DNA from 3 places in the Hydrogenophaga sp. L310 genome. Region 1 is predicted to be linked to each of the others. Evidence: predicted binding sites of a transcription regulator. Region 1 holds the regulator's gene; each other region holds the start of a gene.
What was found. Region 1 encodes sigma-54, which starts transcription at its own class of promoters, with help from an activator protein. Its sites were predicted from a motif close to TGGCANGNAANCTGCTTT; they were not measured.

Region 1 (7,883 bases):
GGCCTGAAGCAGCCGAACTACCCGAAGCACTTCGCGCCCGCGGTGGAAGCTTTCGAGACCGCGATCGAACTCGGCCTGGGCTGGGGCATGGTGCCCGAGCAGCATCTGGCCCGGCGGCCGGGGCTGCAGGAAGTGCTGCCCGGCGCCACGGTGGACGTGGTGCTCTACTGGCAGCACTGGGCGCGCGAGCCGCTGTCGGCCCAGCGCCTGACACAGGCGGTCAAGGCCGCGGCCCATGCCAGCCTGCCGCCGGTTTCAACGGATTGAACGGCAGCGGGATTGCCGGGGCTTCCCCCGCACGGGTACGGGTTCAGGTGCTGGTGCTCGACACCTGGGTCGACCGCAGCGCGTGCCGATCTGCGCGGCGATGCTGCCCGAGCGCCACCGCCTGCCCAAGGTGCGCGCCTGCACCGACCACCGGGCGCGCTGGCTCTCGGGCGAGGTCCCGGCTGGCCTTGTGCCCGCCTGAAACAAGCGCAGAGGCCCGCCGCCTAAAATCCCATCCCTATGCTCAAGATCAAACAGGAACTGCTGGCCGGTCTGGCCACCGCGCTCGACGCGCTCTCGCCCGGCGCGGGCGCCAAGGCCGCCTTCGAATCGCCCAAGGTGGCGGCCCATGGCGACTTCGCCGTGACCGCGGCCATGCAGCTGGCCAAACCGCTCAAGCTCAACCCGCGCCAGGTTGGCGAAAGCCTGCGCACCGCGCTGCTCGCAATGCCGGTGTACCAGCAGTGGGTCAGCGACATCGACATCGCCGGACCCGGCTTCATCAACATCCGCCTCAAGCCCGCCGCCAAACAGCAGATCGTGAAAGAAGTGCTGGAGGCCGGTGCGGGCTTCGGTGTGCAACCGGCCAACGGTCAGCGCCTGATGGTCGAGTTCGTCTCGGCGAACCCGACCGGCCCGCTGCACGTGGGCCACGGCCGCCAGGCCGCGCTGGGCGACGCCATCTGCAGCCTGTACCAGACCCAGGGCTGGGACGTGCACCGCGAGTTCTATTACAACGACGCGGGCGTGCAGATCGGCACCCTGGCCAACAGCACCCAGTTGCGCGCCAAGGGCTTCAAGCCCGGCGACGAACAATGGCCCGAGGCCGCCTACAACGGCGACTACATCCAGGACATCGCCAACGACTACCTGGCCAAGAAGACGGTGCATTCGGATGACCGCGAATTCACCGCCAGCGGCGACGTGGATGCGCTCGACGACATCCGCCTTTTCGCCGTCGCCTACCTGCGCCACGAACAGGACCTGGATCTGCAGGCCTTCGCCGTCAAGTTCGATCACTACTATCTGGAGTCGAGCCTGTACACCAGCGGCAAGGTGGACGCCACGGTGCAGAAGCTGCGCGACGCCGGCAAGACCTACGAGCAGGACGGCGCGCTGTGGCTCAGGTCCACCGACTACGGTGACGACAAGGACCGCGTCATGCGCAAGGGCGACGGCTCCTACACCTACTTCGTGCCCGACGTGGCCTACCACATCAGCAAGTGGGAGCGCGGTTTCAGCAAGGTGATCAACATCCAGGGCACCGACCACCACGGCACGATTGCCCGCGTGCGCGCCGGCCTGCAGGCCGCTGGCGTCGGCATCCCGGCCGGGTATCCGGACTACGTGCTGCACACCATGGTGCGCGTGGTCAAGGGCGGCGAAGAGGTCAAGATCAGCAAGCGCGCCGGCAGCTACGTGACGCTGCGCGACCTGATCGAATGGACCTCGAAAGACGCGGTGCGTTTCTTCCTGCTCAGCCGCAAGCCCGACACCGAATACACCTTCGACGTCGATCTGGCGGTCCAGAAGAACAACGACAACCCGGTCTACTACGTGCAGTACGCCCATGCGCGCATCTGTTCGGTGCTGGCTTCCTGGGGCGGCGATCCGGCCACGCTGGGCGGCGTGGACCTCTCGGCGCTGGACAGCCCGGCCGCGCAGGCGCTGATGCTGCTGCTGGCCAGGTACCCCGCCATGCTGGCCGACGCTGCGCGCGACTTCGCGCCGCACGACGTCACCTTCTACCTGCGTGAACTGGCCGCCAGCTACCACAGCTACTACGATGCCGAGCGCATCCTGGTGGACGACGAGGCGGTGAAACTGGCCCGCCTGGCGCTGGTGAAAGCCACGGCGCAGGTGTTGCACAATGGCCTCGCGGTGCTGGGCGTGAGCGCCCCGCAAAAGATGTGAAGCGGAAACCCCCTATGAAACAACAGACATTGCAGGCACACAAACAGCACGGCAGCACCATCGTGGGCTTCGTGGTGGGCCTGCTCGTGGGGCTGGGCATTGCGCTGTCGGTGGCGGTGTACGTCACGCGCGTACCGGTGCCCTTTGTCGACCGGGGCGTGTCGCGCAAACCGGCGCAGGATGTGGAGGAGGCCGAGCGCAACCAAGGCTGGAACCCCAATGCCGGTCTGGCCGGCAGCCCGGCCACCCTGCCACCACCGGTTGTGAGCCCGGAGCCGGCGCCCGCTTCAGCCGTGGCTGAACCGGCAGACAGTCCCGCCGCAACGACCACCGAGCCGGCCGCCGACAAGACCGCCGCCCGGCAACCAGAGCCGACGCAGGCCGATCCCCTGGGCGACCTGATGCGGGCGCGCACCGGCGCGGTCAAGGGGGCCGAACCGTCGGACAGTGCGTCGGTGCCGGCCGATCCTTTCACTTACTTCGTGCAGGCGGGCGCGTTCCGCGCGCCCGAAGAAGCCGAAGCCCAGCGCGCCCGACTCGCCATGCTGGGCATGGCGGCCGACATCAGCGAACGGGAGCAGTCCGGGCGCCCCGTTTTCCGGGTGCGCGTCGGACCATTCAGCCAGAAAGCCATGGCCGACGCCACGCTGGAACAACTCGAAGTCAACGGGGTGGATGCCGCCCTGGTGCGCGTTCAGCGCTGAACCCATCCCGGAACTTTTCCCATGGCCTGTGAAACCAAGCAGGTCAACACAAGGAGTTTGATTCGATGCAACGCCGCGATCTATCCCGTTCTCTGCTGGCTGCCGGTGCCCTCGCTGCCAGTGGCCTGGGGCTCAGCCCCGCCTGGGCGCAGCGCGTCGGGTTCCAGGAGGGCAAGGACTTTGTCCGACTGAGCAAGCCGGTGCCGGTCAGCACGCCACCGGGGCAGGTGGAAGTGGTGGAGTTTTTTGCCTACTCCTGCATCCACTGTCACCATTTCGAGCCGCTGCTCGACGCCTGGATCAAGAAGCTGCCCGCCGATGTGAAGGTGCGCCGCGTGCCGGTGGCCTTCAACACGGCTTTTGTGCCCATGCAGCGCCTGTATTTCGCGCTGGAATCCATGGGCCTGGTCGATGCCCTGCACCAGAAGGTGTTCAAGGCTTTTCACGAAGAGCGCTTGCCGCTGACCACGGCGCCGGCCATCACCGCCTGGGTGGAGAAGCAGGGTGTTGACCGTGAAAAATTCACCGGTTTCTTCAACGGCAGTGCCATCAAGATGGCCGAGGCCGCCATCGGGCTGCAGAACGCTTATGACGTTGAAGGCACACCAGCGCTGGGTGTGGCGGGCCGTTTTTACATCGGTGGGCAGGGTCCGCGCACGATGCTGATTGCCGATTCACTCATTGCTGAAGCACGCAAAACCTGATCCCGGGTTCCCCGTGCCGCGAGCAAGACCCGCTGCAGGCGGGTCTTGTGCTTTTCGGGTCGGTTCATTGAGCGCTGGACGCCGACAAGTGGCCTTTGCACCGTTACAATGAATGCAAGATTTGTGCCCTATTAAAGCCATGCCCACACACCACCTTCCCCCCCCATGGATCCGCAGTCTCTTTGTCACGATGGCCGGTCTGGTGCTGGCAGGCGCGGCCCAGGCGGAGCTGGCCGACAAAGACAAGCCCATGAACATCGAGGCGGACTCGCTGCGCTACGAAGACACGCGGCAGACCAGCGTCTTCACCGGCAATGTCCTGATCACCAAGGGCACCATCGTCATGCGGGGCAGCAAGATGGACGTGCGCCAGGATCCGCAGGGCAACCAGTTTGGCGTGGTGACCGGCACGGCGGCAGCGCCTGGTTTCTTCCGCCAGAAGCGCGAAGGTCTGGACGAGTGGATCGAAGGCGAGGGTGAGCGCATCGAATACGACAGCAAGGCCCAGACCGTGGTGTTCACCGGCAGCGCCGTCTTGCGCCGCTACCGCGGCACCCAGCTGAACGACGAAAGTGTGGGCAACCAGATCACCTACAACAGCCTGACCGAGGTGTTCACCGTCAAGGGTGGACCCGCCAACCGCACGGCCGCCAACCCCTCGGGTCGCGTGCGTGCCATGCTCACGCCCATTCCCGATGCGGCGTCCCCGGCACCCGCCCCGACCGATCCTGCCAAGCTGCGACCCAGCACCGATCTCAACGAGAAGCAGAAGTGACGACCATGCTCATGGCCAGCACGCCTCAGGCGATGGCGGTGCGCAGCAGTCTGGAAGTCCGGGGTCTGAAGAAATCCTATGGCACCCGCACGGTGGTCAAGGATGTCTCGCTCAAGGTCGACAAAGGTGAAGTGGTCGGCCTGCTGGGCCCGAACGGCGCCGGCAAGACCACCTCGTTCTACATGATCGTGGGCCTGCTGCGTGCCGATGGCGGGCAGATCCTGCTCGACGGCCAGCGCATCGAAGGCTTGCCGATCCACCGCCGTGCCCGGCTGGGCCTGGGTTACCTGCCACAAGAGGCCTCGATCTTCCGCAAACTCACGGTGGCGCAGAACGTGCGCGCCGTTCTGGAGCTGCAGCACGATGTGGATGGCAAACCCCTGACCGAAGCAGAAATCGGCAGCCGCCTCGATGAACTGCTCAAGGACCTGCGGGTGGACCATCTGCGCGATTCGCCGGCGCCCGCCCTTTCCGGGGGCGAGCGGCGCCGGGTGGAAATCGCCCGGGCCCTGGCCACGCGCCCGCGCTTCATCCTGCTGGACGAACCCTTTGCCGGCATCGACCCGATTGCGGTTCTGGAGATCCAGCACATCATCGGTTTTCTGAAGTCCAGGGGCATCGGTGTGCTGATCACCGATCACAACGTGCGCGAAACCCTGGGCATCTGCGACCACGCCTACATCATCAGCGACGGCCATGTTCTGGCCAGCGGTCCCACCGCAGAGATCGTGGAAAACGCCGAAGTACGCCGTGTGTACCTGGGCGAGAACTTCCGCATGTGAACATGACCGCCACGCTCGTCATTGCATGTACTTCGCGGCCCCCCGAGGGGGTTGATTCGCCTTGGGGCGGCCCGGCGGCGTCTTGTGGCCCCCACGCCTTGCCGCTGCGCGGCGCGCTGCCCCCCAAGGGGGTTGATTCGCCTTGGGGCGGCCCGGCGGCGAATCTCCGTTTCCCACTGCTGTACGCCCAGGCATGAAGCAAGGCCTCTCCCTGCGTGTATCGCAGCACCTGGCGCTCACGCCCCAGTTGCAGCAATCGATCCGCCTGCTGCAACTCTCCACGCTGGAAATGGCGCAGGAGGTCGAGCAGATGCTCGACGAAAACCCGTTTCTGGAGCGCACGGAAGAGATCGCCGAGCGCGAGGCTTTCGGTCTGGAGCAGGTCGATGCGCCGGTGAGCGCCGGCGAACAGATCGCCGATGCCGCGCTGCCGGTGGCCGACGCCGTGGCCGCCCCCGCCGAATTTGACGGCCCGCTGCCTGACCGCGTCAGCAGCACGTCCGACGCGCCCGCCGACAGCGGCTCAGGCGACGAGATCGAAAGCCGGCTCGACGGGGCCACCCCGGTGGAAGAAAGCTGGGAAGGCGACGGCACGGTCGAGATGGCGCCTGACGACAGCGAATGGGGCGGCGACGCACCGGCGCGCAACAGCGGCTCCGGTGGCGACGACGAAACCGCCAGCGCAGCCGACCTGGCCCGCAGTCCCGTCAGCCTCCAGGACCACCTGCACGAGCAGGCCCGCTGCCTGCGGCTGAGCGACGAGGACGCGGCGGCGCTGTATTTCCTCATCGAATCGCTCAACGACGATGCCTACCTCGAAGACGACATGGCCGAGCTCGCCCTGGACTTCTGGCGGCTCATGCACGGCCGCGAGGCCACCTCGCCTGCCATCGAAGAGCTGGAGGCCGTCGAAGCGCAGCTGCGCATGGCCCTGGGCTGGCTGCAGCACATGGAGCCCACCGGCGTGGGTGCGCGCAACCTCGGCGAATGCCTGCGCCTGCAGATCGAAGAGCTGCGCAACACCCCCGAAGCGCGCGCGGCGCTGGCCATCTGCAACCAGTCGATGGAGCTGGTGGCCAAACGCGACATCAAGCGTCTGTGCGCCCTGTGCGGCATCGACGACGAAACGGCGCGCGCCGCGCTGGGTGTCATCGCGCGGCTTGAACCCAAACCCGGGCGCCGTTTCATCGATGTGGAGCGCAACGTGGTCGTGCCCGACGTCATCGTCACACGCGCCGGCCGGGGCTTCAAGGTCATCCTGAATCCCGACGTGATGCCGCGCCTGCGCGTGCACGACGTGTACGCCAACGCCATGCGGCAAAACCGCGGCGGTCGCGACAACGGCGGCGAAGCCGGCCACGCCGCCATGCAGCAGCGCCTGCAGGAAGCGCGCTGGTTCATCAAGAACATCCAGCAGCGTTTCGACACCATCCTGCGCGTATCGAGTGCCATCGTCGAGCGCCAGCGCAACTTCTTCATGCACGGCGAACTCGCCATGCGCCCGCTGGTGCTGCGCGAGATCGCCGACGAGCTGGGCCTGCACGAGTCCACCATCAGCCGCGTGACCACCGCCAAGTACATGGCCACGCCGTTCGGCACCTACGAGCTCAAGTACTTCTTCGGCTCTTCGCTCGGCACCGAAACCGGCGGCAACGCGTCGAGCACCGCGGTGCGCGCCCTGCTCAAACAGTTCATCGCCTCCGAAGAGCCCAAGAAACCGCTGTCCGACAACCAGCTCTCCGACCTGCTCAAGGAGCAGGGCATCGAGTGCGCGCGCCGCACCGTGGCCAAGTACCGCGAGGCACTTCGCATCGCACCGGCCAACCTTAGAAAAAGCCTGTGAATCAATTGAAGTTGTTTCTCCCCTGTGCGGCCGGCGTGGAGGACATGCTCGCCGACGAGGTGCAGCGCATCACCAACGAACCGCTGGCCTTCAAGGCCCGCGGCGGTGTGGGCATCAAGGCCTCGTGGCGCGACGCCATGCGCCTGAACCTGTACAGCCGCCTGAGCCAGCGCGTGCTGGTGCAGCTCTGGCACGGTGGTTACCGCGGCGAGCAGGACCTGTACAACGCAGCCAGCGAGATCGCCTGGGAAATCTGGTTCACGCCGCAGCAGACCATCAAGGTCGAGATCACCGCGCAGCACAGCCCGCTGACCAGCCTCAACTTCGCCGCACTGAAGATCAAGGACGCGATCTGTGATCGCTTCCGCGACAAGCGCGGCGAACGCCCCAGCGTGGACACCACCTGGCCCGACGTGCGCATCTACGCCCACGTCACCACCGAAGAACTCACGCTCTACATCGACACCTCGGGTGAGCCGCTGTTCAAGCGAGGCTGGCGTGAAGACAAGGGCGATGCACCGCTGAAGGAAACGCTGGCCGCGGCCATGATCGCCGCCACCGGCTGGAACGGCGGCGAAGCCGAAACGCTGGACGCCATCACCCCGCTGTACGACCCCTGCTGCGGCAGCGGTACGGTGGTGATCGAGGCCGCGCAGATCGCGCTCAACATCCCGCCCGGGATGCTGCGCCGCTTCGCGTTTGAAAAAATGCTGCCGTTCCAGCAGCATGTGTGGCACGCCATCCAGGACGAAGCCGAACGCGACATGCGCCCTTGGCCCGAAGGCCATGCGCCCATCGTCTTCGGCAGCGACGTCTCGTTCCGCATGGTCGATTTCGCGCAGCGCAACGCCGAGCGCGCGGGCGTGGCCCACGCCATTGAACTGCGCGGCGGCG
Region 2 (7,883 bases), on a different contig from region 1:
CGCTGTTGGTGATGGAGCGGGCGCTCAGGGGCCAGTGTTTGGGAATGCGTCGGCGCGCCTTGGCCTGCCTGGCTTCCCAATAGCGGTGCAGCACCGCACCCAGCGCCAGCAGCGCAGGTGCCAGCACGGCCAGCAGCCATGGGTTGTTCCAGGAGTTCATGGTGAAAAGGGACTCAAGGCGGATACGTAGGAATGATGTGTCAAATGTATATTTTTGATACAAGAATGGTTACTTTTGTGGTGATATCGCACGGCTTGATCGTGACTTCCTTGCGGTTTGGAGGGGCCTTGTGGGGTTGCGGAAGGCTGATGCGTGGCGTGGGTCTGCACGGGGAGGTTCCGACCGGGGCCAGCCGAACAGCCACAGGGCCTGCCGGCGGCTGACGCGGTTGATCTGGGGGCTGTGCGCCAGCGTGTGGATGGGGTGATTGTTCTGGCGATGCGGGTCGGGGGTGTGCGGCCAGAAATTGTGCCCAAGGTGGCTGTCCGCGTACATCCCCCGGACGGAGGATTCAGGGCAAGGAGGCGAGAAAACGTTCGATGGCGCTGGTCAGGGTGGCGGGGTGGTCGCGGTGCGGGCTGTGTCCACAATCGGGTATCTCCAGTGTCCGGGCATGAGGCGCCGCGCGCTCGATCTCGCGCAACTGTTCCAGGCTGCCGTATTCGTCCTGAAGTCCCTGGATGGCGAGCAGCGGGGCCTGGATCTGCCGGCATTCGGGGCGGATGTCAAAAGCGCGAAAGGCGTCGCTCAGCCAGATGTCGTTCCATTGCCAGAACGCATTGTCGACATCGGCGTGGTGGCGCGCGAGCCGGTCGCGCAGGTTCTGGTTGCCTGCTCGCGGGTTTTGGGCGTTGCCGGTGGCGTCGGACAGATAGGCGTTGCGCGCTTGTGCGATGGCGTTCAGGGCGACTTCTTCGACAAAAACATGCGGCGCCAAGACCACGCAGGCGCTCACGGGGTGGCGGCTGGCGTGCAGGAGCGCGATGCTGGCGCCGTCCGAGTGCCCCACCAGCACCGGGCGTTCCACGCCCCAGGCGGCGAGCAGCGTGGGCAGGACGTTGAAGGCCTCCAGGTGCATGTAGTCCGGTTCGTGGCGACCCACATGCCAGCTGCCCTGCCAGCGCGATGGCCCCCTGACATCGGCAACCGGATCCGATTGGCCATAGCCGCGGCGCGAATAGACCCAGCCGGCACGACCGGTGGCGGCGCAGAGTTCGCGCGGCCAGTCTTGCCCGCGCTGCTGCCACATGGACACGCTGCCCAGCCCTTCGTGCAGAAACACCAGCGGTGCGCGATCCGGGGGGCCGGGCAGGTGGACGGTTTCCAGCTGGATGCCGTCGATGGGGGTGCTGTTCATGGGATGGCGGTGTGGATCGATGATGGCCGGTTCGAGGTCGGGATTCACGGTTCATGCCTTGCCACTCGGTCGGGTCCGGCGGGGCCCTGGCGGGTTGAAAGCCTGTATTCTTGCTGCGATGAAACCCATGCTCCATGCTTTCTGGCGTGCTGCGGTGTATTGCATGCATCCGCGGGTGATCGCGCTGTCGTTTCTGCCGCTGGTCCTGATGGTGGCACTGTCGTTTGGCCTGGGCTACTTTTTCTGGGAATCAACGGTCGCCTCCGTGACGGCCTGGCTGGAAACCTATGGATTCGTGCAGGGTGCCTTGGGCTGGCTGGATCGGGTGGGCATGGGCGCCTTGCGGGCGGTCTTCGCACCGCTGCTGGTGCTCGTGCTGGCCACGCCGGTGATCGTGGTGCTGTCGCTGCTGCTGGTGGCATTGTTCATGACGCCCGCCATGGTCGAGCTGGTGGGTCAGCGCCGCTTTCCAGCCATGGAGCGCAAGCAGGGCGGCTCGCTGATCGTGAGCGTGCTCTGGTCGCTCGGCTCCACGCTGCTGGCGCTGGTCGCGTTGCTGGTGTCGATGCCGCTGTGGCTGGTGCCGCCGCTGGTGTTGATCGTGCCGCCACTGATCTGGGGCTGGCTCACGTACCGGGTGTTTGCCTTTGATGCGCTGGCGGTGCATGCCAGCGCTCCGGAGCGCAAGGCGCTGATGCGGGAGCACCGGGGCACCTTGTTGCTGATGGGCATCCTCAGCGGCTATCTCGGTGCAGCCCCCAGCCTGATCTGGGCATCGGGCGCCATGCTGATCGCCCTGGCTCCGCTGCTGATTCCGGTCGCGATCTGGATCTACACACTGGTCTTTGCCTTTGCGTCCCTCTGGTTTGCCCATTTCGCCCTGGCGGCGCTGGAGCGTCTGCGGGCGACCACGGCGGTCGAGATCCTTGAGGCGGTGCCTCAGGCGGACCCGGGCCGGATTGACCCACCGCCGGATGGGCCCGGCACGCCGCCTTTTTTACCGCCATCCACGTCTTCCGGAAGTTGAACCCCCTTCATGTCTTCGAGCGAACCCGCAGCGCCGTCCTTCGGCCTGATCATCATTGGCGACGAAATCCTTTCGGGCAAACGGGCCGACAAACACCTGCCCAAGGTGATCGAACTGCTGCAGGCGCGTGGCCTTTCGCTGGCCTGGGCGCGCTGCCTGGGCGACGAGCGTCCGCGCATCACAGCGGCCCTGCGCGAAGCGTTTGCCTCATCCGATGTGGTTTTTTCCTGCGGCGGCATCGGCGCCACGCCCGATGACCACACGCGCCAGTGTGCGGCTGCGGCGCTGGGATGTGATCTGGCCCTGCATCCGCAGGCGCAGGTGCTCATCGAGCAGCGCATGCGCGATCTGGCTCAAGAGCGCGGAGAGGTGTACGACCCGGAGCGCCCCGATAACGTGCACCGCTTCAACATGGGCGTGTTCCCGGTGGGTGCCAGGATCATCGCCAATCCGTACAACAGGATTCCAGGCTTTTCCTGCGATGGTCCGGGCGGGGGCGCGGTGCATTTTTTGCCCGGGTTTCCGGTGATGGCCTGGCCCATGATCGAAGCGGTGCTCGACCAGACCTACGCCCATCTGCACCGCGCTGGTTGCTGGCTGGAGCGGTCGGTGGTGGTCATGGGCGCCATGGAGGCCGCGCTCACGCCGTTGATGGAGCAGATCGAGCGGCAGCATCCCGTCAAGGTGTTCAGCCTGCCCAGCGTGGACCACCCGGTTTTTGGCCGCCACATCGAACTCGGGGTGAAAGGGGAGCCCGCGGCGGTAACCGCGGCCTTCAACCAGTTGCTGGCCGGTTTGCGCGCCCACGGCGCCCCATTGGGCCCTGAAATGGTGCGTTGAAGGTTTGCACCTGTTTGGTGCTTTGGCCTTTTGCACCTGTTTGGTGCTTGTTGATGGGGTGCGTGGCGCCGCGTTGTCACCACGGTGTTGGCTGGCGTGATTGGGCATTCAAGGCCATGGCGGATCAGGTGGCCTGCGCCATAATGGCCGGCCGCGTGCGAACCAGGTTTGTGGACCCGTCATCCATGGGTCGAGAAATGGCACAAAAACTGCTTCACACCAGCGTCGTATCTATTTCCACCTACCAAGTAACAGGAGTATTTGATGGCCAAGACCGTCGCAGACGTGATGCAAATGGTGAAAGACAACGAAGTCAAATTCGTCGACTTTCGTTTCACCGACACCCGTGGTGCGCAACAGCACACCACCGTGCCCGTCTCGCATTTCGACGAGGACAAATTCATTTCGGGTCATGCGTTTGATGGTTCGTCCATCGCGGGCTGGAAGGGCATCGAAGCCTCGGACATGCAGCTGGTTCCCGATCCGAACACGGCCAACATCGATCCTTTCTACGAAGAAACGACCCTGATCCTGACCTGTGACGTGATCGAGCCTGCCGACGGCAAGGCCTACGACCGCGATCCGCGTTCCATCGCCAAGCGCGCCGAGGCCTACCTCAAGTCCACCGGCCTGGGCGACACGGCTTTCTTCGGACCGGAGCCCGAGTTTTTCCTGTTTGACGGCGTGCGCTGGAGCACCGCCCCGGGCCACACTTTCTACGAAATCGAAGAGTACGAAGCGCCCTGGAACAAGGGCGCCAAGCTCGAAGGCGGCAACCGCGGCCACCGTCCCACCGTCAAGGGCGGCTACTTCCCCGTGCCCCCGGTCGACAGCACGCAGGACATGCGCGCCGAGATGGCCCTGATCCTCGAATCGCTGGGCATTCCGGTCGAAGTGTTCCACCACGAAGTGGCGGGCGCCGGCCAGAACGAAATCGGCACCCGCTTCAGCACCCTGGTGCAGCGCGCCGACTGGACCATCCTGCAGAAGTACGTGGTTCACAACGTCGCCAACGCCTATGGCAAGACCGCGACCTTCATGCCCAAGCCCTACGCCGGTGACAACGGTTCCGGCATGCACGTGCACCAGTCGGTCTGGAAAGACGGCAAGAATCTGTTCGCTGGCGACGGCTATGCCGGCCTGAGCGAGTTTGCGCTGTACTACATCGGCGGCATCATCAAGCACGCCCGTGCCCTGAACGCCATCACCAACCCCGGTACCAACAGCTACCGCCGTCTGGTGCCGCACTTTGAAGCGCCGGTGAAGCTGGCCTACTCGGCCAAGAACCGCTCGGCCTCGATCCGCATCCCGTACGTCGCCAACCCCAAGGGTCGTCGCGTGGAAGCCCGCTTCCCCGATCCCCTGATGAACCCCTATCTGGGCTTCTCGGCCCTGCTGATGGCCGGTCTGGACGGCGTGGAAAACAAGATCCACCCGGGCGAAGCCGCCACCAAGGATCTGTACCACCTGCCGCCGGAAGAAGACAAGCTGGTGCCGACCGTCTGCCACAGCCTGGACATGGCGCTGGAGTACCTGGACAAGGACCGCGCCTTCCTGACCAAGGGTGGTGTGTTCACCGACTCCATGCTCGACGCCTACATCGAGCTGAAGACGGCCGAAGTCAACCGCGGTCGCATCGAAGTGGCGCCGGTCGAATTCGACATGTACTACAGCCTGTGATCCCTGTCCCGGCTTGACCGGGCGGGTTTTCAGTGGCCCGCGTTCAACGTGGACCCCAAACAGAAGGGACGGCTTTGACCGTCCCTTTTTGCATGGGGAGTGCGGCAATTTCACCACCCGGACACCCCATCTGGGCACTTTTGTGGGCAATCTGGGTCATACTGAAAAATCAACTGACCAGAGTTCCTGAGACGGAGAAGCCGATTTGCTGAACTTGAATTCCACCCACACGATTCGTGGGCTCGTTGCCTGTCTGGCCGGGCTGTGCCTGGTCCAGGCGCAGGCACAGGAGCGCATCTACCGCTGCGGCAACGAGTACACCAACAATGCCGAGGTGGCCAAGAGCCGGGGCTGCAAGCTCATGGAGGGTGGCAACATCACCATCATCCAGGGTCCCGTGCCACAACGCACGGTCGCGCCCAGTGCGCCACGATCCAGCAGTGCACCGGCGCGCAACGGCAACACCCGCACGGATTCGGTCGAGCAACGCGCTCGCGACAGCGATGCACGTGCCATCCTGGAGACCGAACTCCGCCGCGCGGAAGCGCGTCTGGTTGATGCCAAGAAGGCCTATGCCAATGGCGAGCCGGAAAAAGAAGGCATCGAATCGCGCAACTACCAGCGCTATCTGGACCGGGTTGCCGAGCTCAAGGCGGCCGTTGCGCGTGCCGAGAGCGATGTGACCAGCATCCGCAATGAGCTCAACAGGCACAGCGGGTCCGGGGCGCCGTCCGGTTCTGCCGCAAAATAGGTGGCTTGAAAAAGCCCACCACACTTCCCCTCTCCGCCCGCCTCGAAGCGGCCCCTCCTGCAGAGCACGACACGTTTCCTGCGCTCTTGCCCACGGGCCGGTTTCAATCGCTCGACATGCTGGCCACCCTGGTGGCCGTGGTCGCGGCTGATGGCGTCGTGCTGTACGCGAACACCGCACTGGAAGATGCGCTAGGCATGTCCCGGCGCAGCATCAACGGTTCGCGCTTGCAGGACTGTTTCACCGAGCCCACGCTGCTGCAGAGCGCCCTGAGTGGCGCCCGGGGCAACGAGTTTGCGGCATTGCGCTACGACACCTGGCTCAAGCGAGCCACCCACGAGCCGTTGCCTGTGCACGTGGTGGTGGCGCAGACCGAGGTGCCGGGCGAAGTCATCGTGGAGCTGTTGCCGCTGGAGCTGCAAACCCGCCAGGAGCGCGAGGAGCGCCTGATCGACCAGGCCCAGGCCAACAAGGAACTGATCCGCAACCTGGCGCACGAGATCAAGAATCCGCTGGGGGGTATCCGGGGCGCTGCGCAGCTGCTGCAGATGGAGCTCGAATCCAAAGAGCTGATCGAATACACCCAGGTCATCATCCACGAGGCCGACCGTCTGCAGTCGCTGGTGGACCGCCTGCTTGCGCCGCACCGCCGGCCACATGTGGTCGGTGACGTGAACATCCACGAAGTCTGCGAGCGCGTGCGTTCACTCATCGTGGCGGAGTTTCCCAGAGGGCTGAAGGTGGTGCGTGACTACGACACCTCCATCCCCGAGTTTCGCGGTGACCGCGAGCAGCTCATCCAGGCGGTGCTCAACATCGCGCACAACGCGGCGCAGGCGCTGGGCGAGCGCATTGCGGCGGGTGATGGACAGATCGTTCTGAGGACGCGCGTCGGCCGGCAAGTGACCTTCGGCAAGCAGCGTTATCGGCTGGCACTGGAATTGCATGTGATCGACAACGGGCCTGGTGTTCCAGACTCGATCAAGGACCGCATCTTTTTCCCGCTGGTGTCGGGGCGCGATGGGGGTTCGGGTCTCGGACTTACGCTGGCTCAAACTTTTGTCCAGCAGCACCATGGCCTGATCGAGTGTGAGAGCGTGCCCGGTCACACGGATTTCAAACTGCTGATTCCGTTGCCGTGAAACCGAAACAACAACGCCTCGACTGACGAAGGGAACACGAACACATGAAGCCGATCTGGATAGTGGATGACGATCAATCGATCCGCTTCGTGTTGGAGAAAGCCCTGCTTCGAGAGAACCTGCCCACGCGCAGTTTCACCAACCCGCAGGAAGTGCTCAAGGCCCTGGCCGAAACGCCCGAGAGCGAAGGTCCGCAGATTCTCGTGAGCGACATCCGCATGCCCGGTGGCTCGGGTCTGGATCTGCTGGAAAAGGTCAAGGAAAAACTGCCTGGCCTGCCGGTCATCATCATGACCGCGTTCTCCGATCTGGACAGCGCGGTCTCGGCCTTCCAGGGCGGTGCCTTCGAGTACCTGCCCAAGCCGTTCGATCTGCCCAAGGCGGTGGAGCTGATCCGTCGCGCGGTGGAAGAGAGCCAGCGCGAGGAAGTGGCCGAAGAACGCATGACGGCCGCGCCCGAGATGCTGGGCCAGGCGCCGGCCATGCAGGACGTGTTCCGTGCCATCGGCCGCCTGAGCCAGAGCCAGGTGACGGTGCTGATCACGGGCGAGTCGGGTTCGGGCAAGGAACTGGTGGCGCGTGCGCTGCACAAACACTCGCCGCGTTCGGGTGGGCCCTTTGTGGCGATCAACACCGCGGCGATCCCGAAAGACCTGCTGGAGTCCGAACTCTTCGGCCATGAGCGAGGTGCCTTCACCGGTGCGCAGACCATGCGCCGCGGCCGCTTCGAGCAGGCCGATGGCGGCACGCTGTTCCTCGACGAAATCGGCGACATGCCGTTTGACCTGCAGACGCGTTTGCTGCGGGTGCTCTCCGACGGCCATTTCTACCGCGTGGGCGGCCACAGCGCGGTGCGCGCCAATGTGCGGGTGATCGCGGCCACGCACCAGAACCTGGAGCAGCGGGTCAAGGAAGGCGTGTTCCGCGAGGACCTGTTCCACCGCCTCAACGTGATCCGCCTGCGCCTGCCCGCGTTGCGCGAGCGGCGTGAAGACGTGCCCATGCTCACGCGCTTCTTCCTGCAGCAGAGCGCCAAGCAGCTCGGCGTGGAACCCAAACGCATCTCCGAGGCGGCACTCAAGCTG
Region 3 (7,883 bases), on a different contig from region 1:
ACGTGCCCTGGGACCCTGTGGTGGATTTCAGCCCGATTCTGCAGGTGTCGGGCGTCACCTTCGGCGTGCTGGTGCCCGCGAGCAGCCCCTGGAAGACGCTCGCCGATCTGGTGGACTGGGCGCAGAGACACCCGGGCGAACTGGTGCTGGGCTCGACCGGCATCGGCACCACGGCGCACCTGGCGATGGAAGAGATCCTGCTGAACCACGGCGTGCGCTATGTGCACGTGCCCTACAAAGGCACAGCCGACCAGATGCTGGCGATCGCCGGCGCGCAGATCATGGCCGGCGTCAATTCCACCGGTTTCGCCCCCTGGGTAGACCGCGGCCAGATGCGCCTGCTGGCCACCTTCAGCGCGCAGCGCAGCCCACGCTGGCCCGAGGTGCCGACGATGCGCGAGCTGGGCTACCCACAGGCGGTGTACACATCGCCCTGGGGTCTGGCCGCACCGAGCGGCACGCCGGAGGCGGTGGTGCAGAAACTGCACGAGGTGTTCCGCCGCGCCATGTTCAGCGAGCGGCACCAGGCGGCACTGGCCAAATACGATCAGGGCCTGGACTACCTCAACACGCACGACTACCGCCAGGCCGTGCTGGCCACGGTGGAGCGCGAAAAGCGCCTGCTCAAGCGCATGAACCTGCTGGCCCGATCCGCCAGTTGAACCGTCCACCACGAACACAACAACCATGCCAGAAACCTGCCTGCTGACCGCGCAGAACCTGCACAAGGCCTACAACGGCAAACCCGCACTCAAGGGCGTGAGCGTGGCGCTGCAGGCCGGTGAAATGCTGGCCCTGCTGGGGCCCAACGGCGCCGGCAAGTCCACCCTGCTGCAGCTGCTGACCGGCCTGTTCAGCCCCGACCAGGGCACGGTCGTGGTGATGGGCCACGACATGCAGCGCCACCCCAGCCGCGCGCTGGCAACGCTTGGCGTGGTGTTCCAGCAGAGCGCGCTCGACATGGACCTCTCGGTGATGGCCAACCTGCTGTTCCACACCGATCTGCACGGCCTGCCGCGCGCGGTAGCCCGGCAGCGCATCGCCGACGGGCTGGCGGCCATGGGCCTGGGCGATCAGGCCAGGGCCATGGTGCGCAGCCTCTCAGGCGGCACGCGGCGCAAGGTAGAACTGGTGCGTGCCCTGTTGCACGAACCGGCCGTGTTGCTGATGGACGAGGCCACGGTGGGGCTGGACCCGGCCTCGCGCCAGCACCTGCTCGACACCGTGCGCGGCCTGTGCCACAACCGCGGCATGGCGGTGCTCTGGGCCACGCACCTGATCGAAGAAGCCAGGGTGGCCGATCGCCTGATGCTGCTGCACCAGGGCACGGTGCGCTTCGACGGTTCGATCGACGCCTTCATGTCCGCGGCCGAGGGACCGGACTTCCAGACCGAGGTGCTTCGCGCGCTGGAAAAGCCTGGCGTCTGAAGAACACCCCCGCAGCGCTTCGCGCTACCCCCTGAAGGGGGCGGCACTGGCCGTCCGGCAAAGCCGGCCCGGCGGTGCCCTGGGCTGGGCGCCCCCTCAGGCGCTGGGCCTAAGCAGGCGCTGAGCGGCCAGCGCCATCAGAAAGCGTAGGTCGCCGAGAGGCCCAGGCCCCACTGCCGCCCCGGCGCAGGCTCGAAGAAGCGTCGGTTGCCGTCGTTGGCGATCACCGAGCCGATATAGGCCTTGTCGCCCAGGTTGTTCACCCGCAGGTGTTCGCGCAGCGTCCAGGCCCCCAGCTTCTGCTCGAAGCCCACGCGCAGGTTGAACACGGTGGCCGCATCGGTGCGGTCGCTGCCCTGGTCGTCCACCACCATGCTGCCCTGGTGCACCAGCTCCAGCGCGGCGGTCATGCCGGGCACGGCGCGCGGCTGCCAGGCCAGCTCGGCAAACAGGCTGCGGTCCACGGTGCCGGGAATGCGGTTGCCGGCGGCCACCACACCGCCGCTGCTGCTGGCAAAGGCGTCGGCGAACTTCGCGTTCAGCGTGGACAGCGCCACGTGCGTGCGCCACTCGGGCGACAGCTGGCCGCTGTAGGCCACTTCCAGGCCCGATCGGCGCGTCTTGCCCGCGTTGGTGTAGATGGTGCGACCGCCGCTGCTGGAGGCCACCACGATCTCGTCGGTGGTGCCGATGTGGAACAGCGCCGCGTCGAGCCGGTGCCCTTCGGCCAGCCGGGTCTTCACGCCGATTTCGGCGTGGGTGCTGCGCGCCGACTGCAGGCCCAGGTTGGGGCCGCTGCCGCTGGCGGTGTAGGCGATTTCGGTGAAGGTCGGCGTCTCGAAACCGCGGCCCACGTTGGCGTAGACGTTGGTGTCGGGGCTCAGGTGGCGCGTGATGCCGATCACCGGGTTGGTGGCGCTGAACTCCGCGCGGCCGCTGTCGTCCGGGTTGCCAGGGCGGATGTAGAAGTCCTGCACGCGGAAGTTCACCCGGTTGGCGCGCAGGCCGGCCACGGCGCTCCAGGCTTCGTTGATGGCCCAGTCGGCCTGGGCATAGAGGCCGGTGCTGTGCACGCTGTCGTCTTCGTCGCGCTTGAGCGCGCCTTGTTCGCCCAGATTGTTGATGAAACCACGGCGGCGCTCGCTCATGCGCTCGTGGTCAAGCCCCGCCGTCAGCTGCACCTGGCCCTCACCGGCCGGGATGCGGCGCGTGTAGCGCAGGCCGGCCCCGCTGTAGCGGCGGTCCAGCTGCACCACGCCGCCAGCGGCCGTGGGCGCGGTCTGCACAAACAGGGGAATGGAAAGGCGGTTGTCCAGGTCGCGCTGGCCGCTGTAGACGCGGGCGCTGATGTCGCTCTGCGCATCCAGCTTGTGGTCCACCACCAGGCCCACCTGGTTTTGCGACACGTCCTTGCCCGCGTGGTACAGCGTGGAGTTCGCCACCGCCTGGCGCGGGTCGGCCTCGAACTGCTCGCGCGTGAGACCCAGCGGGTCGCCCGACACCGGCTGGTCGAAGGCGTTGGCCACCAGCGTGACTTTGGTGTTTTCGCTGGCCGTCCAGCGCAGCTTGGCATTGGTGTGGCGGCGCTTGGCGGCGCTGTTGGTGCGCCAGCCGTCGGTGGAAAAGTCGCTGTGGTCGATGAGGTAGTTGAGCGATCCGCTCTGGCCCGCGGCCTGCAGGCCGTAGCGGCGCAAGCCGTCGCTGCCCGCATCCACGCTGGTGCGCACTTCCGGCCGCGCCGGGCCATCGGCGGTGAACACCTGCAGCACACCGCCCGCCGCGTTGCCATACAGCTGGGCCAGCGGGCCGCGCAGCACCTCGATGCGCTGGGCCGAAGGCAGGCTGATGGTGGAGGCCTGGCCCTGCCCGTCGGGCATGGTCGCGGGGATGCCGTCCACGATCAGCCGCGCGCCGCGGATGCCGAACGGTGAGCGCGAGCCCGATCCGCGGATGGACAGCTGCAGGTCCTGCGCGTAGTTCTGGCGGTTGAGCACCGTGATGCCCGGAATGCGGTTGATGGCTTCGGACAGGTTGACCTGCGGCCCGGCGGCTTCGATGGTCTCGCGGCCCACGCCCTGGATGGCGGCGGGCGCGTCGAAGCTCTGCTGCGCCTCGCGGTTGGCGGTGACCACCACTTCGGAGAGGGTCTGGGCACCGGCCAGGCCGGTGCTGGTAAGGGCCAGGGTCTGCAACGCGGCAGCGGCCAGGCGGTTCAGGGGCCAGCGGGTCTTGTTCGTGGGATATCGGGTCATGTCGGTCTCCGGTGGAGAGCCCGGCGCATGCGGATGTGCGCCAGTGCGGTGTTGCCTCTGTTTGCCCGATTCTGACTACAAGTTCCGTGCCATGCGGATCCATCGCCCCCCTGTTCAGGAATGGAACACCTGCCCCGCGGATCAGTCGCCGCTGGCCGCTTCTTGCGCCTCCTGCGCAGCCAGATCGGCCATCTCGGCCTCGCTGAACACGCGCGAGCGGGTGTGGAACGCCTTGCCCTCCGGCCCTTCCAGCGAGAAGGTGCCGCCATGGCCCTCGATCACGTCGATGATGAGCTGGGTGTGGCGCCAGTAAGCATATTGCGCCCTGCCGATATAGAAAGGGCAACCACCGATGTGGCCCAGGTACACGTCGCCCGCGCCCATGGTGATCTCGCCGGGCAGGTAGCAGTTGGCCGCGCTGTTGTCGCAGCAGCCGCCGCTCTGGTGGAACATGAGCTCGGGGCCGTGCTTCGTCTTGAGGAACTGAATCAGCTCGACCGCGGCCGGCGTGGCAATGACTTTTTCAACCATCTCTTGTCTCCTTGTTCTGAAAAGCCGAAAAGGGGAGCCGTTGCCAGCTCCCCTTTGATCTCACTTCAATCCGTGTGGATCAAAAGAACCCGAGCTTGTTTTCCGAGTAGGACACCAGCAGGTTCTTCGTCTGCTGGTAGTGGTCCAGCATCATCTTGTGGGTCTCGCGGCCGATGCCCGATTCCTTGTAGCCACCGAAAGCGGCGTGTGCCGGGTAGGCGTGGTAGCAGTTGGTCCACACGCGGCCGGCCTTGATCGCGCGGCCCATGCGGTAGGCCACGTTGCCGTTGCGGCTCCACACACCGGCGCCCAGGCCGTACAGCGTGTCGTTGGCGATTTCGAGGGCTTCGGCTTCGTCCTTGAAGGTGGTCACGGCCAGCACAGGGCCGAAGATTTCTTCCTGGAAGATGCGCATCTTGTTGTGGCCCTTGAACAGCGTGGGCTGCACGTAGTAGCCGCCTTCCAGATCACCACCCAGGTGGGCCTGGCCGCCACCGGCCAGCACTTCAGCGCCTTCTTCCTTGCCCAGTTCCAGGTACGACAGGATCTTGGTCAGCTGCTCCTTGGAGGCCTGTGCGCCCATCATGCTGTCGGTGTCCAGCGGGTTGGCGTGTTTGATGGCGGCCACGCGCTTCAAGACACGTTCCATGAACTTGTCGTAGATGCTTTCCTGGATCAGCGCACGGCTCGGGCAGGTGCAGACCTCGCCCTGGTTGAACGCGAACAGCACCAGGCCTTCAACGCACTTGTCGAGGAATGCATCGTCCTTGTCCATGATGTCGGCGAAGAACACGTTGGGCGACTTGCCACCCAGTTCCAGCGTGGCCGGGATCAGGTTGTTGGCAGCGGCCTGGGCGATCACGCGGCCGGTGGTGGTGGAGCCGGTGAAGGCGATCTTGGCGATGCGCTTGCTCGTGGCCAGCGGCATGCCGGCTTCGCGGCCATAACCGTTGACGATGTTCAGCACGCCTGGGGGCAAGATGTCGGCGATCAGCTCGGCCAGGATCAGGATGGAGATCGGGGTGGACTCTGCTGGCTTGAGCACCACGCAGTTGCCCGCGCCGATGGCGGGGGCCAGTTTCCAGGCCGCCATCAGAATGGGGAAGTTCCAGGGAATGATCTGGCCGACCACGCCCAGCGGTTCCTGGATGTGGTACGCCATGGTGTTCTCGTCGATCTCGCTGACGCCACCTTCCTGCGCACGCACGCAACCGGCGAAATAGCGGAAGTGGTCCACGGTGAGCGGGATGTCGGCGTTCAGCGTCTCGCGGATCGCCTTGCCGTTGTCCACCGTCTCGGCGTAGGCCAGCAACTCCAGGTTCTGCTCGATGCGGTCGGCGATCTTCAGCAGGATGTTGGAGCGCGTGGCGGCGTCGGTCTTGCCCCACTTGTCGGCCGCGGCATGGGCGGCGTCGAGCGCGAGTTCGATGTCTTCGGCGGTGGAGCGCGCGGCCTGCGTGTAGACCTGACCACTCACGGGCGTGATCACGTCAAAGTACTGGCCCTTGCACGGTGCCACCCATTTGCCGCCGATGAAGTTGTCGTAGCGCGGTTTGTAGGCGATCTTGGCGCCGGCGACGCCTGGGGCTGCGTAAATCATGTTTGTCGTCCTCTGGGATGGTGGATAAAAAGTGAATCGCCCGATGGGCTGCCTTCATCACCACAACTTCCGTGCCACGCCAGAAGACCGACTCAAATTGAGACGATTGCTCACTTTTTTGACAACACAAAGTGAAAGGTTGCGCCATTCAGGCCCACACCGCAGCGCACTGTGCCAGCTTGGTACGGCACACCCGTTCATATGAACGCCGGTGCCAACGCTCGATACCGGTTACCCCGCCAGACCGATCACCAGCGACGAAACGTCCATCGAAGCCCAGGCCCGCTGCCCCTTGCGCGCCGCGAACGGGTGCTCCGCAAAGCCCACCCACTGACCACCCCTATCCAGTGCGAGCACGACTTCGTCACGCACCTGCCCGCGCGCCAGCCGCTCGATGCGACCGGGCAGCACACACTGGCCGGGCGCGTCTTCCACCTCACCCCGGCCGACCCGCACCGCCGTGGCCTTGCACAACACCAGCGCCTCCAGCCCCACGCACAAACCCAGCAGATCGGCGCTCTCACGCGTCACGCTCGACGTGAGCAGCGCCTGCCCCGGCGTGCGCATCCGCACCAGCACCGTGGGATCGCCCTGCCCCAGCGGCTCCACCGCTTCGACACGGCAAGGCAACTGGTTGCGCATGCTGGTGCGCAAACCCAGACCGAAGCGCAGACCAGAGGACCCGCCGGCAAAGCGCGTCAACACCGCCTCACGCGCCTGGGCCAGCTCGTCCGCCAGAGCCAGCAGCTGCAGCCCCTGCGGCGTGATGCTCGCCCCGCCACCACCCGAGCCGCCCACCGTGCGGTCCACCAAAGTCTGCCCGCTCAGGTTGCTCAGTGTGTCGATGGCCTGCCAGGCCGCCTTGTAGCTGATGCCCGCATCGCGCGCGGCCTGCGAGATCGAGCCGGTCTCACCCACCCGGCGCAGGACCTCCAGGCGCTTGTCGCTCGCGGCATGGCCCAGGGCTTCGGAGAGGGCGGCTGGCGGGAGTGGAGTCATGGGAAAGCTGTTTTGTGTGGGTTTGGCGAGACCACCCAGGGGTCATGAATGCAAGTCGCCAGATGTCTCACCAATAGCAAGAACTGGTGGGTTCATTCATCACATCAAGGACTTTCGCAAACCTTCCTTAATAGAAGTTGACCTGAGACACCCCAGATAAATCAAAAATTATTTGAATCCTTTTGCCGCGGGACCGATCATCTCCATCGAGTGATACAGGAATCGAGTAGTACCATAAGTCCTTTCCCCCCATCGTCTGCACATTTTCCGGCGTTCCCAACGCCGCAGTAACATCATTTTTTTTAAGCCCCTTTTCACCTTTAAGTTGATTTCCGGTTAAAGATATATCGAAACGTAAGGTGGTACAGCGAGCATTGGCATCTAAACAGGCCTTTAATCCACCAACTCTTTCCTTCCGGTTTGTTTCTTCTTGTGATTTTCCGAGCAAATACCTTTTATCCGACTCTTCCTTCAGTCGCGTATTTTGTTTTCTGGCTCGCGTAATATCGTTATCTACTTCCGCCTGATTCCCTATGGCTCAATGCCGTTTTGCATGGAACTTGACCTTCAACTCCGATGCGTGGTGAGGCCTGCGAAGCGCGGCGCTGCGTGCTCGAACGGGTTGGCTGGAAGGTGCTTGAGCTTGGACAGGCGCAGGTACGCAATGGCGATGAAGTTCCTGCTCGTTCTGAATCCGCGTGCGGCCCGCTTGGCGTTTTGCATTAGCCCATTCATGGCCTCCACAAACGCGTTGCTGCGTCCTTGCTGCATGCCCGCGATGACGCCTTCAAAGTGCGTCTTGAGCGTGCGTGCGAGCCGCTTGAAGGGCTCCAGGCGCGAGCGCATGGCCCAGGCGATCCAGCGCCCAAGTCCCGTGCGCGCCACCTCCTCGCTCTGACTGTGCGCCGCTGTCTCATACACCTCCCGCAGCGCCCCCTTCATGCGCCAGGCCCGTGCGCTTTGCAAGTTCGTGCGCTGCAGGGCGTACATCGCCTGTATGTGCCGCTGATTCCAGCTCGCATGGTGCGTGCGCATGGCCCAGCTCAGACTGCGCCTGCTGGCGCGGTCCAGCT

Region 2: a site for sigma-54 is predicted at 3,424-3,441, ahead of glnA (type I glutamate--ammonia ligase). Genes of this name have one in related genera too.
Region 3: a site for sigma-54 is predicted at 5,871-5,888, ahead of exaC (acetaldehyde dehydrogenase ExaC). Genes of this name have one in related genera too.

What each region holds. Positions count from the first base shown of each region.
Region 1 covers NZ_JBVPZA010000007.1:194,280-202,162, forward strand. The annotation lists gene AC0GNO_RS13900 (HTH-type transcriptional regulator ArgP) at 1-267, shown strand, start outside; gene argS (arginine--tRNA ligase) at 508-2,181, shown strand; gene AC0GNO_RS13910 (SPOR domain-containing protein) at 2,196-2,885, shown strand; gene AC0GNO_RS13915 (thiol:disulfide interchange protein DsbA/DsbL) at 2,951-3,589, shown strand; gene lptA (lipopolysaccharide transport periplasmic protein LptA) at 3,729-4,364, shown strand; gene lptB (LPS export ABC transporter ATP-binding protein) at 4,370-5,146, shown strand; gene rpoN (RNA polymerase factor sigma-54) at 5,340-6,989, shown strand; gene AC0GNO_RS13935 (THUMP domain-containing class I SAM-dependent RNA methyltransferase) at 6,986-7,883, shown strand, end outside.
Region 2 covers NZ_JBVPZA010000006.1:7,353-15,235, forward strand. The annotation lists gene AC0GNO_RS11730 (DUF2726 domain-containing protein) at 1-160, opposite strand, end outside; gene AC0GNO_RS11735 (alpha/beta fold hydrolase) at 513-1,358, opposite strand; gene AC0GNO_RS11740 (EI24 domain-containing protein) at 1,477-2,385, shown strand; gene AC0GNO_RS11745 (competence/damage-inducible protein A) at 2,395-3,225, shown strand; gene glnA (type I glutamate--ammonia ligase) at 3,490-4,905, shown strand; gene AC0GNO_RS11755 (hypothetical protein) at 5,120-5,656, shown strand; gene glnL (nitrogen regulation protein NR(II)) at 5,773-6,798, shown strand; gene ntrC (nitrogen regulation protein NR(I)) at 6,843-7,883, shown strand, end outside.
Region 3 covers NZ_JBVPZA010000024.1:928-8,810, reverse strand. The annotation lists gene AC0GNO_RS22615 (tripartite tricarboxylate transporter substrate binding protein) at 1-662, shown strand, start outside; gene AC0GNO_RS22610 (ATP-binding cassette domain-containing protein) at 688-1,428, shown strand; gene AC0GNO_RS22605 (TonB-dependent receptor family protein) at 1,566-3,680, opposite strand; gene AC0GNO_RS22600 (DUF779 domain-containing protein) at 3,822-4,211, opposite strand; gene exaC (acetaldehyde dehydrogenase ExaC) at 4,291-5,811, opposite strand; gene AC0GNO_RS22590 (TOBE domain-containing protein) at 6,043-6,810, opposite strand; gene AC0GNO_RS22585 (hypothetical protein) at 6,938-7,258, opposite strand; gene AC0GNO_RS22580 (ISL3 family transposase) at 7,378-7,883, opposite strand, start outside.